3 regions of the Streptomyces sp. ITFR-16 genome follow, and region 1 is predicted to be linked to each of the others. Evidence: riboswitches for the same ligand, from Rfam matches in the RefSeq annotation. Region 1 holds a riboswitch; each other region holds the start of a gene.

Region 1 (4,383 bases):
GCGACCCTGCGGTCCTGCTCGGCGCGGTTCACGCCGTGCATCCGCAGCCCGAAGGCGACGTTGGCGCCGACGTCCCGGTGCGGGAAGAGCTGGTGGTCCTGGAACATCAGGCCGAGCCCGCGCCGGTGCACGGGCACCCCGGCCTGGTCCGCGCCGTCGAGCAGCACCCGGCCGCCGTCCGCCTCCTGGAGTCCGGCCACCACCCGCAGCAGGGTGGACTTCCCGCTGCCGCTCGGCCCGAGGACACAGACGATCTCGTGGTCGGCGACCTCCAGGTCCACCCGGTCCAGCGCCGCCCGCTCGCCGAAGCGGACGGTGGCCGATTCGAGTGTCAGCATCTCTAGAACTCCCCGGATCGGTCCGTGCGGATACGTTCGAGCAGCAGCAGCGACACCGCGCACACCAGCATCAGAATGGTGCTGAGGGCCATCGCCTGGCCGTAGTTGAGCTCCCCGGACCGCCCCAGCAGCCGGGCGACGGCCACCGGAAGCGTCGGGTTGTCGGGCCGCGCGATGAAGACGGTGGCCCCGAACTCCCCGAGCGACACGGCGAACGCGAACCCGGCGGCGACCAGCAGCGCCCGGCGCACCAGTGGCAGGTCCACCTCGCGCCAGGCCCGCAGCGGTGAGGCGCCGAGCACCGCCGCCGCCTCGCGCAGCCGCCCGTCCACCGCCCTGAGGACCGGCAGCATGGTCCGTACGACGAAGGGCACCCCGACCAGGGCCTGGGCGAGCGGCACCAGGATCCAGGAGGTCCGCAGGTCGAGCGGGGGCTTGTCCAGGGTGATCAGGAAGCCGAAGCCGACGGTGACGGCGGAGACCCCGAGCGGCAGCATCAAGAGCGCGTCGAAGCCCCGGACGAGCCGTCCCGCCCGCCGGGTCAGGGCGGCGGCTGCCAGTCCCCCGACGACCAGCGCGATGAGGGTCGCGACCAGGGCGTAGCGCAGCGAGTTCCCGATGGCTTCGATGGGCGCGACCAGGAACGTACCGCTGTTCGCGTCCGCCGACGCCAGCGCGCGGTAGTACGCGAGGCCATGGCCGCCGGAGACGTCGAGCGAGCGTTCCACCAGGACGGCGAGCGGCAGCAGGATCAGGACCAGCACGGTCAGCAGGACACCGGCGAGCAGCGCCCACTGGCCCGGACCGCGCGGTCTGCGGGCCGTCTGCGCCGGGTCGACCAGTTTCAGCGCGCTCTCCCTGCGCCGCACGGTCCACGCATGCACGGCGAGGACGGCGCCGACCGCGAGGAACTGCACGAGCGTCAGCACGGCGGCCGTGGGCAGGGCGAGCAGCTGGGCGGTCTGCCGGTAGATCTCCACCTCAAGCGTGGAGTAGCCGGGGCCACCGAGGATCTGAACGACGCCGAAGGAGGTGAAGGTGAACAGGAAGACCATCAGCGCGGCGGCGGCCACGGCCGGGCCGAGCGCGGGCAGGGTGACGCGCCGCCAGGCGGCGAACCGTCCGGCCCCCAGGACCCGCGCGGCCTCCTCCTGGCGCGGGTCGAGCTGCGACCAGAGCCCGCCGACGGTGCGGACGACGACCGCGTAGTTGAAGAACACATGGGCGAGCAGGATCGCCCACACCGTGGTGTCCAGCCGGACGCCCCACAGCTCGTCGAGGAAGCCGCCGCGCCCCAGCAGGGCGAGGAAGGCCGTGCCGACGACGACGGTCGGCAGCACGAACGGCACCGTGACGACGGCCCGCAGCAGCTGTTTGCCGGGGAAGTCGAACCGGGCGAAGACATACGCGCCCGGCAGGGCGATCAGGAGGGTCAGCGCGGTCGAGGCGAGCGCCTGCCAGAGAGTGAACCAGAGGACGTCGCGGATGTCCGGCCGGGCCAGCACCTCGCCGAACCGGCCGAACTGCCAGACCCCGTCCGCCTTGAGGCCGCGTCCGACGATCGCGGCGACGGGATAGGCGAAGAACAGCGCGAAGAACGCGACGGGCACGGCCATCAGGCCGAGCCGCACCGCGCTCCCGCGCCGGGCCCGGGCGCGTGCGGACCTCCCGCGCGCGCCCGGTCCGCGTACGGGTGTCTTCGCTACTTCACTACGAGCGAGGACCATGACTGGACCCACTGCTCACGGTTCTTGGCGATGGTGTCCGGGGCGACGGTCGCCGGCTTCTCGGCGGTGGCACCGAACTTCGTGAAGAGCGCGGGCACCTTCGCATCCTTCGCGACCGGGCTGACGAACATGTTGAGCGGCATGTCCTCCTGGAACTTCTTGCTGATCAGGAAGTCCAGCAGGGCCTTGCCGCCCGCCTCGTTCCTCGCGCCGTCCAGCAGCCCGGCGAACTCGATCTGGCGGAAGCACGTGCCGGTGGCGACGCCGGTCGGGGCGGTCTTCGGCTGCGGATCCGCGTACAGCACCTCGACGGGCGGGCTGGAGGCGTAGCTGACGACGAGCGGCCGGTCGGCCTTGGCCTTCCTGCCTCCGGCGGAGCCGGAGAACTCCTCGTTGTACGCCTGCTCCCAGCCGTCGACGACCTTGACGCCGTTGTCCTTGAGCTTCTTCCAGTAGCCCTGGTAGCCGTCCTCGCCGAACGTGGCGACCGTGCCGAGGAGGAAGCCGAGGCCGGGCGAGGAGGTCGCGGCGTTCTCGGTGACCAGCAGGTCCTTGTACGCGGGCTTCGCCAGGTCGGCGAAGGTCCGCGGCGGCGCGAGCTTCTTGTCGGCGAAGTACTTCTTGTCGTAGTTGACGCAGATGTCGCCGGTGTCGACCGGGGTGACCCGGTGCTTGTCCGCGTCCAGCTGGACGTCGGCCGCGACCCTGTCGATGCCCTTGGCCTCGTACGGCGTGAACAGGCCGTTGTCGAGGGCGCGGGAGAGCAGGGTGTTGTCGACGCCGAAGAACACGTCGCCGCGCGGCGAGCCCTTGGTCAGGATCTCCTGGTTGAGGGCGGCGCCGGCGTCACCGCTCTTCAGCACCTTGACGGTGTAGCCGGTCTCGCGGGTGAACTCCTTCAGCACGCCCTTGGAGGCGTTGAAGGAGTCGTGGCTGACGAGCGTGACGGTCTTGGAGCCGGTGCCGTTGGTGCCGCCGGTACCGGAGGCCTTGTCGTCGGAGCTTCCGCAGCCGGCCAGCGCGGTCGCGCCGAGCGCGGCGGCGAGGGCCGTCACCGCGATCTTCTGGGTGGTGCTCATGTGATTCCTCCTGGAGTGACCAGGAAGAGACGCGGCCCTGCCCGCGCCGGTGGAAACCGGAAGCGGGCAGGGCGCAACAGCTTGAGTAAGGTCCGAACTTCCTACCCGGAATGACCCGGGCGAGGTTCAGAGGGTCTGCGGCCAACCTGTCCTTGGTGCCGCACTCTCAGCGCTGTGGCGCTCCCCTGTCGGAATATGAAGTTGATTTCGGCCCCAGGCTACACGGCCCCCGTGGGCCTCAGCGCTCGGATGCCGCCAGCTGTCCGCAGGCCCCGTCGATCTCCTGGCCGCGGGTGTCCCGGACGGTGACGGGCACGCCGTGGGCGGCGATGGCCTCGACGAACGCCTTCTCGTCCTCGGGCCGGGAGGCGGTCCACTTCGAGCCCGGGGTCGGGTTCAGCGGGATCAGGTTGACGTGGACGCGCTTGCCCTTGAGGAGGCGGCCGAGCCGGTCGCCCCGCCACGCCTGGTCGTTGATGTCGCGGATCAGGGCGTACTCGATGGAGATGCGGCGGCCGGACTTCTCCGCGTACTCCCACGCGGCGTCCAGGACCTCGTTGACGTTCCACCGGGTGTTGACCGGGACGAGGGTGTCGCGCAGCTCGTCGTCCGGGGCGTGCAGCGAGACGGCGAGACGGCACTTGAAGCCCTCGTCGGCGAACCGGAGCATCGCGGGGACGAGGCCGACGGTGGAGACGGTGATCCCGCGCTGCGAGAGCCCCAGGCCGTCGGGCTCGGGGTCGGTCAGCCGGCGGATCGCGCCGACCACGCGGTTGTAGTTGGCCAGCGGCTCGCCCATGCCCATGAAGACGATGTTGGAGAGCCGGGCCGGACCGCCCGGGACCTCGCCGTCGCGCAGCGCCCGCATGCCGTCCACGATCTGGTGGACGATCTCGGCGGTGGACAGGTTGCGGTCGAGACCGGCCTGTCCGGTGGCGCAGAACGGGCAGTTCATCCCGCAGCCGGCCTGCGAGGAGATGCACATCGTGACGCGCTCGGGATAGCGCATCAGGACGGACTCGACCAGCGTCCCGTCGTGCAGCTTCCACAGCGTCTTGCGGGTGGTGTCGTCGTCGCAGCTGATGTGCCGGACCACCGACATCAGGTCGGGGAACATCGCCTCGGCGAGCTTGTCCCGCGATCCGGCCGGGATGTTGGTCCACTCCGCCGGGTCGTGCGCGTACCGCGCGAAGTAGTGCTGCGAGAGCTGCTGGGCGCGGAAGGGCTTCTCGCCGATCG
Region 2 (4,383 bases), 3.8 Mb from region 1:
GGCCGACGGAGGCGGTACGTCCTCGTTGAGGTGCTGGTAGATGACCTGGGCGGGGGAGTCCCCGTCGCGCGGCTTGTCGCCCGTCAGCATCTCGTACAGCACGACGCCGCAGGCGTAGACGTCCGCCCGGGTGTCCGCCGTGCCGTGCTCGATCTGCTCGGGGGCGAGATACGAGACCGTGCCCAGGATGGTCCCCGTGGTGTTCGTCACCGAGTCCACGGCCCGGACCAGGCCGAAGTCGGCGACCTTGACCCGGCCGTCGTCCCCGATCAGCACGTTCTCCGGCTTCATGTCGCGGTGCACGAAGCCTGCCCGGTGCGCGGCACCGAGCGCGGCGAGCACCGGCTCCAGGATGTCCAGCGCGGCCCGCGGCCGCAGGGCGCCGCGCTCCGCCAGCACGTCGCGCAGCGTGCACCCCGCGACGTACTCCATCGCCAGGTAGACGTACTGACCCTGGGCGCCCTGGTCGAAGACCGCGACCACGTTGGGGTGCGCGAGCAGCGCCACCGACTTGGCCTCACGGATGAAGCGCTCGACGAACGTGGCGTCGGTCGCGAGCGCCGGATGCATCACCTTGAGGGCGAGCACCCGGTCGAGCCGGGTGTCCATGGCCCGGTAGACCGTGGCCATGCCGCCCACGGCGATGCGGGCATCGACGCGGTAGCGGCCGTCGAGCAGCTGCCCGACGAGAGGGTCCTGGAGGGTCGTATCCACCATGCGAGTCTACGAGCCGCCACGGACACCCCCGACGCTCCGGGGCGAACCCGGGGCAGTACTGAAGCCGAGCCGTGACAGGGACATGAGATCCGCCACCGCGGAACCCCGGGTTCAGAACGCCGGGCGCTCCGGATCCAGCGCCGCACGCCCCGCCACCGGCGACGACGCCTCGGCGAAGTGGCGCCGGGGGATGCGCCCGGCGCGGTACGCGAGCCGCCCGCCCTCCACCGCGTGCCGCATCGCGGAAGCCATCAGCTCGGGCTCCTGGGCCCGGGTCACCGCCGAGGCGAGCATCACAGCCGCGCACCCCAGCTCCATGGCGAACGCCGCGTCCGACGCCGTCCCCGCGCCCGCGTCCAGGATCACCGGGACCCCCGCCTGCTCGGTGATCAGCTGGAAGTTGTGCGGGTTGCGGATGCCCAGGCCCGAGCCGATCGGCGAGCCGAGCGGCATGATCGCGGCGCACCCCACGTCCTCCAGCTTCCGGGCCAGCACCGGGTCGTCGTTGGTGTACGGCAGCACGGTGAAACCGTCGTCCACCAGGATCTCGGCGGCGTCCAGCAGCTCGACCGGGTCGGGCAGCAGGGTGCGTTCGTCGGCCACCACCTCCAGCTTGACCCAGTCGGTGCCGAGGGCCTCGCGGGCCAGCCGGGCGGTGAGCACGGCCTCGCCCGCCGTGAAGCAGCCCGCCGTGTTCGGCAGCACCCGGATGGAGAGCTTCTCCAGCACGGAGAGCACGGAGCCCTGCACGGTCGGGTCCAGGCGGCGCATGGCGACCGTGGTCAGCTCGGTGCCGGACGCGGTCAGGGAGCGCTCCAGCACCTCAAGGCTGGGCGCCCCGCCCGTGCCCATGATCAGCCGGGAGCCGAGGACGGTGCCGCCGAGGGTGAAGAGGTCGTCGGACACGGTCAGCCTCCCTGGACCGCGGTCAGGACCTCGACCCGGTCGCCGTCGGTGAGCGCCGCCGCGGGCCACTGGCCGCGCGGCACCACGGTCTCGTTGAGCGCGGCCGCGACACCCGAGGGCGCGGCCGTCAGCGTCGCGACGAGGGCCGCCAGGGTGGTGCCCGGGGCGACGGCGACCGCCTCGCCGTTCACGGACACGGTGAGCGGGACGGACTCGGTCATGCGGGCTGCTCCTGACGTGCGGGGGCGGCGGGTGCGAACCGTCCGGGGGAGAAGGGGCGGGCCACCTCGGGCAGCTCGCCGCCGGCCAGCAGCTGCCCCATGGCGTCACCCGTGACGGGCGTGAGCAGCACCCCGTTGCGGTGGTGGCCGGTGGCGAGATGGAGGCCGGGCAGGGCGGTCCGGCCGAGCAGCGGGGCGTTGTCGGGGGAGGCGGGGCGCAGGCCGGCCAGGGTCTCGGTGAGCGGCAGCTCGGTGATGCCGGGCACCAGCTCGTGCGCGTCGCGCAGCAGCTCGTACACCCCGCCCGCCGTGACCGTGGTGTCCCAGCCCATCTCCTCGCTGGTCGCGCCGACGACCAGCTCGCCGTTCTCGCGCGGCACGAGATAGACGTGGCTGCCCCGGACCACGGCGCGCACGGTGCGCGAGAGGAAGGGGGCGTACGCGGGGGGCACGGTCAGGCGCAGCACCTGGCCCTTCACCGGGCGCACGGGCGGCAGGACCTGCGGGGGCACCCCGGCCAGCCGGCCGCTGAGACTGCCCGCGGCGAGCACGACCTGGTCGGCCGCCACCTCCGTGCCGTCGTCCAGGACGGCCCCGACGGCCCGGTCGCGCACCACCGAGAGCCGCTCGGCCCTTCGGCGGTGGAAGACGACCCCGGCCCGCTCGCACGCCGTGAGCAGCGCGGCGGCCAGCCGGCGCGGATCGACCTGGTGGTCGCCGTCGGCCCGCAGCCCGCCCCGCACCCCCGGCGCGAGCATCGGCTCCAGCCGGCGGCACTCCCGGCCGGTCAGCCACTGCGAGTCCAGCCCCGAGCGCCGCTGGAGCTCGTGCAGCTCGCGCAGATGGGCGCGGTCGTCGGCGTCCAGTGCGACGGCCAGGGTGCCGCAGGCGCGGAAGCCGATGTCCTGTCCGCCGGCCGCCTCCAGCTCGGCGGTGAACGACGGATAGCGGGCGGCGGAGGCGAGGTTGAGCCTCAGCAGGGTGTCCTCGCCGTAGTGGAGTTCGGTGACGGCGGCCAGCATGCCGGCCGCGACCCGGGCGGCGCCGCCGCCCGGACCGGGGTCCACGACCGCGGTCGGCAGTCCGCGCTGCGCGGCCCGCCAGGCGGTCACCAGGCCGATGATGCCGCCCCCGATGACGAGGACGTCGGACCCTTCGGTGCGATGGGTGCGCATGGGCGTCCAGCCCCTCCCTTCGCCGGCATGACCCGGATCAGGTTCGTACGGTCGGAGGCCGTCCAGCCTCCCTCTCAGCCCGGTGCGTCCGGGCTCCCGCGAGTGTCTTACCGTGGCCACCCTAAACCCCGCTCCCGGGACCCGGTAAGGAGGGCGGGGGTGCGGGCGGGACCGGCGGCCCCCTGTCCTGACGGTCTGTCACGTGGTTAAGGTGGACGGGTGAGCGAGCAGCAGCGGGCAGAGAGGCCGGGGCGGCGGGTCGTCGTCGCCGGCGCGGGCATGGCCGGGGTGCAGACCGCCGTGGCCCTGCGCGAACAGGGCTTCACGGGCGCCGTCACCCTCATCGGCGCCGAGCCCCACCAGCCCTACGACCGGCCCCCGCTGTCCAAGGCGGTCCTGCTCGGCAAGGCCGAGGAATCCGCCTTCGACATCGACTTCGAGGGCCTGGACATCGAACTGCGCCTGGGCTGCGAGGTCACCGGCGTGCGCGCCGCCGCGCACGAACTGGACACCTCCGCGGGCCCCGTGCCCTACGACGTCCTGGTCATCGCCACCGGCGCCGAACCGGTCGTCCTGCCCGGCTCCGAGGGCGTGCCCGGCGTCCATCTGCTGCGCACCCTCGACGACGCGGCGCGGCTGCGCCCCGTCCTCGCGGCGGGGCACGACGTGGTGGTCGTGGGCGCGGGCTGGATCGGCGCCGAGTTCGCCACCGCGGCCCGCGCCGCCGGCTGTGCGGTCACCGTCGTCGAGGCCGCCGGCCGGCCCCTGGCGGGTGCCCTGCCCGCCGAGGTCGCCGCCCCGATGGCCGCCTGGTACGCACAGAGCGGCGCCGAACTCCTCACCGGGGCCCGGGTCGCCCGCGTCGAACCCGGCGCGGTGGTCCTGGCGGACGGGCGCACCCTCGCCGCCGACGCGGTCGTCGTCGGGATCGGCGCCCGGCCCGCCACCGGCTGGCTGGCCGGCTCGGGCGTCGCGCTCGGCCCCGACGGATCGGTCACCGCCGACACGGCCCTGCGCACCTCGCTGCCCGATGTGTACGCCGTCGGCGACTGCGCCTCCTTCCCCTCCGCCCGCTACGGCACCCGGCTGCTCGTCCACCACTGGGACAACGCGCTCCAGGGGCCGAGGACCGCCGCCGCGCACATCGCCGCGGCCGCCGGCGAGGGCGCCGCCGAACCGCCCGCCTACGACCCCGTGCCCTACTTCTGGTCCGAGCAGTTCGGCCGGTTCGTGCAGTACGCCGGCCATCACGCGGACGCGGACACGCTGCTGTGGCGCGGCGACCCGGCGGACCCCGCCTGGTCCGTGTGCTGGCTGCGCGACGGCGTCCTGGCCGCCGTCCTGGCCGTGAGCCGGCCGCGCGA
Region 3 (4,383 bases), 1.5 Mb from region 1:
GGGCTTCGAACTCCCGGCCACGCTCGGCATCACCTACGCCTTCATCGACCAACTCGACCGCGCCGAGGAGCTGTTCGGCGAGGCGGTGCGCGCCTTCGAGATCTCCGGCTGGAGCGGCGCCCACCTGGCGTTCGCCCACACCCTCCTCGGTCTGGTCTACCGCCGTCGCGGCCGGCTCGCCGAGGCGGAGGGCTTCCTGCGCGAGGGACTGCGCCTCGCCGACCGTGTCGGCAGCGGCCTGCCCGTCCACTGGGACGCCGCCTGTCTGCTCATCGACACCCTGCTGGCGCGCGGCCGGGTCAGCGAGGCCCGCAAGGTCGCCGACGACTACCACTTCGGACTGCCCTACCCGAGCGCCATGGTGCTGCCCGACGGCCCGTGCGTCCGGGGCCGCCTGCTGCTCGCCGAAGGCCGTACGAAGGAGGCCGTCACCGAGCTGGAGGCGGCGGGCCAGTCCCTCGAACCGCGCGGCAGGTTCAACGGCGTCTGGGGACCCTGGGCCGGTGACCTGGCTCGCGCCCTGGCGGACGAGGACCCGGGCCGTGCCGCCCAGCTCGCCAACTCCGCCCGGGTGCACGCCGAACGGTTCGGCACGGACACGGCCATCGGGGAGGCCCTGCGCTGTGTCTCCCTCTTCGCCCGCCCGGAGGAGGCCGTGCACCTGCTGGGCGAGGCGGTCCGCCACCTGGAGGCGTCGCCCTCGCAGTACGAGTACGCCCAGGCCCTGGTCGACTACGGCATCGCGACCCGCTCGCCCCGGGAGCTGGCCCGGGCCCACAAACTGGCCACGGCCTGCGGCGCCGAATCCCTGGCCGCCCGCGCCCAGCAGGCACGCGCGTCGATCCGGTCCACCGAGTGAGGTAATGTTTGTCCTGCGCAGCCGCCCGGCACGACCGGGAGGAATCGCAGCGGGACGTGGCGCAGCTTGGTAGCGCACTTGACTGGGGGTCAAGGGGTCGCAGGTTCAAATCCTGTCGTCCCGACTCGTGAGAGTCGTTCGTCGAGGGGCCGTGCCGGAGAGATCCGGTACGGCCCCTCGGCCGTTCTCCGCCTCAGCGGCTCCGGCGCAGCCGCAGCGGGGTGTAGACCGTCAGGGCCACGAGGAACGCCACCCCGTAGGCCAGGTCGGCGCCGTGCAGCGCGTGCGCCACGGGGCCCACGTACAGGCTGGTGCTCATGAAGGGGACCGCCGCCGCGAAGGCCGCCGCGAAGGCGGTGAGGGCGGGCCACCACGGCCGGCGGTGTGCGCTCTCGGTGGCCAGGTCGACGGGGGAGTGGCCGCGGGCCCGCGCCCGCACGGCCCAGTCGACGGCCACGATCGCGACGAAGCCGGGGATCCAGTAGCCGACGAGCAGCAGCACGTTCTGGAAGCGGGTCGTGGTGTCGGCCGCGTGCATCCACAGGACCAGCGGGAAGCCGAGCGCCGCGGCGAGTGCGGCGGCGACCGGTCGCGGCAGCCGGACACCCATCGTCTGGAGCGCCAGCGAACCGCTGTAGTCGTTCATGGCGTTGCTGCACAGCGCGGCGAGCGCCACGGCGAGCAGCCCGAACGCGCCGAGGGCGCCCCCGCCCAGCAGGGTGTCGATGCCGCGCGCCGTCTGGTCGGTGAAGACGGACGCCCCCCACAGCCCGAGGGCCTGGACGGCCACGAAGGAGGTGCTGATGCCCAGCAGCGTGCACCAGAACATCCGCGGCCGGGACGCGGTGCGCGGCAGATAGCGGCTGAAGTCGCTGGCGTACGGCGCCCAGGACAGCGCCAGGCTCAGCGCGACGGTGCAGGTCAGGACGGCGGCGCCGGCCCGGTCCGCGCCGTGCACGGAACCGGAGGCGGCCGGGTGGACGCCTTGCAGGAGCTTGGTGGAGAGCACGGCGAAGGCGGCGGCCAGGGCGAACGTCATCACGGTCTGGAGCCGGTGGATCACCTCGTACCCCAGGACGCCCAACGCTCCCTGGGCAGCCATCATGACCAGGACCCCCAGCCAGAACGGCCAGCCGCACAGCTGGGCCAGCGCGTCCCCGCCGAACAGCCCGATCAAGGCGTCCCAGGCGATGGAGGACAGCCACTGCAGCACCCCGGGCACGACGACACCCCGGCCGAACGCCAGCCGGGCCAAGGGGAGTTGCCCGGCCCCGGTCTGGCTGCCCCAGGTGCCCAGATACGCGGTGGGCACGGCGCCCACGAGGGTCCCGAGCACGACGGCGGCCAGCGCGGTGGCGAAGTCCAGGCCCAGCGCGATGCCGACGGTGCCGGTGAAGACACCCGTCATCGTCAGATTGGGCGCGAACCAGACGGTGAAGAGCCGGCCGGGCCCGCCGTAGCGGCGGTCCTCGGGGACGGGGGCTATCCCGTGTGCCTCGACGCGCAGATCGCCGGGTGCGGTGGGCATGCGCCCGCCGAATGCGGCGAGCTCGTCCTGGGCATGCGACAACGACATGAAGACATCCCTCCGCCAGTGCTAACTGGTTCAGGTTCGACGGGTGTGATCTCAGCCCCTGTGCGGGGCACCCCGTGTCCGGTGTGGCGGCCAGGATAGCCGGGCGGGCGCGGATGCCGGTGCGGGGGTGGGTACCTGTCCACCCCCTGCGCGCCCGGCGCGTGACTCAGCCGAAGAGCTTGGCCACGAAGGCGGAGAGATTGGCCGCGGTGCGGCCGACCTGCTCCTCCAGGGTCAGCGACTCCTTGAAGCGGGCGCCCGAGGCCACGGCCTTCTTCCCGCGCACGTACAGGGAGCAGGCCAGGTCGGTGCACATGTACAGGCCGACCGAATTGCCCTCACGCCCGGCGGGACCCGTCTTGCGGGCGGTCATCAGGGAGACCCCGCCGCCGGGGTGCGTGGTCAGGCAGAGGGAGCACATGCTCCGGTGGAGGAACCCGCGCTGCTGGGAGGGGAAGCGCAGCGAGATCCCCGTCAGCTTCCCGTCGTGCTCGGTGACGATGTAGCTGCGCCCGGGCGCGCTGAGATCGCGCCAGCCCAGGAAGTCGAGATCCTCCCAGGGCAGCTCCCCGAAATCGCGGGGCAGCGGCAGACGCCCGGCCTCCCCCTTGGAGCAATTGACGAACGATGTGCGGATGTCCTGCTCGGTCACGGCCTTCATGCCCACGACGCTAACTCTGCCTATGAGCCCTAGGCAAATGATTAATCGAATTAGGTGTGTACCTCGGTCTCCTCGGTCACCAGGTCCAGCCGGTGCGCGGGCGGGTGCGTGAGGCCGAGGCCGGGGCGCCAGGCCGCCAGGATCTGCGCCGAGGGGTCGAAGAGGGGTGCCGGCAGCTCGTCGGGCGAGGTCCACCGCCAGGTGCTGATCAGATGGGGCTCGGTCACCTCGGGGGTCGCCGAGCCGACCCGTACAAGAGCGCCGAGCGTGACCCGGTTGATGCCGCCCACCGCGTCGTGCAGCATCACGAAGATGCTCACCTCGTGCTCCGCGACCCTCAGACCGGTCTCCTCGCGCAGCTCACGCGCGGCGGCCGCCGCGACGGACTCCGGCAGCGGATCGACCTTGCCGCCCGGCAGCTCCCAGGTCCCGCTGTGGTGCCGGCCGAGCAGGATGCGCCCCCGCGCATCCTGCACGATCACCCCGACCCCCAGCGCCGCCTGCGCCTTGGGCGGACGGGAGTTGCGGGACGGAACGGGGGTGGCGTCGGTGGTCATGGCGCTCTCCTTGCACGGTCGTACGGGGCCGGGCGTCGAGCCTACGGGGCGGCCGGGACCCGCCCCGGCGCGCTCACACGGTCAGCCGCAGCGCCGTCGCCGCGATGCCGAGCCGTACGCTCTGGCCCCACGTCAGCTCCAGCGCGTCCGTCTCCATCCCGTCCCCGAAGACCACCACCCGGTCGGACTCCACGGTCAGCCGGAGCTCCTGCCCGCGCCCCAGCTCCCCGGAGACCAGTGAGGTGCCGGTCACCGGGGACGGCCACGCCTCCCGGACGAACCACAGCAGCCGGGGATCGGTCGGCGCCGGCAGTGCCAGCGGGCTGCGGCGCTCCTGCCACAGCGAGCGCAGCCAGCCCGTGGCGCCGGTCCCGGTGCCGACCAGCACACCGGAGGAGGCCTGCGGCTCGGCGGGTGAGCCGGCCGCGTCCGTGCCCAGCCGGTAGCGGGCCGTCTGGTGCCCCGGCGGGCCGAGGTAGATCTCGTTGAGAGCCAGCAGCCGCTGGGTGTCGTCGGCCACCGCCTCCACCATGGTCAGCTCGTCCGCGCGGCCGCCCGGCGCCGCGGCGGCCCGGAGCAGCGCCGCCGCGTCGCCGGGCCGGTGGCGCACGAGCACGCCGGGATTGCGGCCGGGATCGGTGTCGATGCCCACGACCGGCTGGCCGGAGAGGTACTTCGCCGCGTTGGCGACCAGACCGTCCTGCCCGACGACGACCACGACGTCCTCGGG

The links. A riboswitch is a leader RNA that binds a small molecule or an ion and turns the genes downstream of it on or off. The one in region 1 is predicted to bind thiamine pyrophosphate.
Region 2: it holds a riboswitch for thiamine pyrophosphate, as region 1 does, so the genes downstream of both, thiO (glycine oxidase ThiO) here and RLT58_RS09540 (thiamine ABC transporter substrate-binding protein) in region 1, are expected to answer to the same signal.
Region 3: it holds a riboswitch for thiamine pyrophosphate, as region 1 does, so the genes downstream of both, RLT58_RS03185 (purine-cytosine permease family protein) here and RLT58_RS09540 (thiamine ABC transporter substrate-binding protein) in region 1, are expected to answer to the same signal.

The regions. Positions count from the first base shown of each region.
Region 1 covers NZ_CP134609.1:2,178,378-2,182,760, forward strand. Annotated here, with positions in the region: gene RLT58_RS09530 (ABC transporter ATP-binding protein) at 1-338, opposite strand, end outside; gene RLT58_RS09535 (ABC transporter permease) at 341-1,954, opposite strand; gene RLT58_RS09540 (thiamine ABC transporter substrate-binding protein) at 2,041-3,144, opposite strand; TPP riboswitch at 3,225-3,341, opposite strand; gene rlmN (dual-specificity RNA methyltransferase RlmN) at 3,383-4,383, opposite strand, start outside.
Region 2 covers NZ_CP134609.1:6,007,324-6,011,706, forward strand. Annotated here, with positions in the region: gene pknB (Stk1 family PASTA domain-containing Ser/Thr kinase) at 1-714, opposite strand, end outside; gene RLT58_RS26575 (thiazole synthase) at 829-1,623, opposite strand; gene thiS (sulfur carrier protein ThiS) at 1,626-1,844, opposite strand; gene thiO (glycine oxidase ThiO) at 1,841-3,019, opposite strand; TPP riboswitch at 3,017-3,129, opposite strand; gene RLT58_RS26590 (NAD(P)/FAD-dependent oxidoreductase) at 3,239-4,383, shown strand, end outside.
Region 3 covers NZ_CP134609.1:680,228-684,610, reverse strand. Annotated here, with positions in the region: gene RLT58_RS03195 (ATP-binding protein) at 1-859, shown strand, start outside; tRNA gene RLT58_RS03190 (tRNA-Pro) at 910-983, shown strand; gene RLT58_RS03185 (purine-cytosine permease family protein) at 1,053-2,435, opposite strand; TPP riboswitch at 2,426-2,520, opposite strand; gene RLT58_RS03180 (FBP domain-containing protein) at 2,602-3,096, opposite strand; gene RLT58_RS03175 (nucleotide triphosphate diphosphatase NUDT15) at 3,147-3,653, opposite strand; gene RLT58_RS03170 (hypothetical protein) at 3,727-4,383, opposite strand, start outside.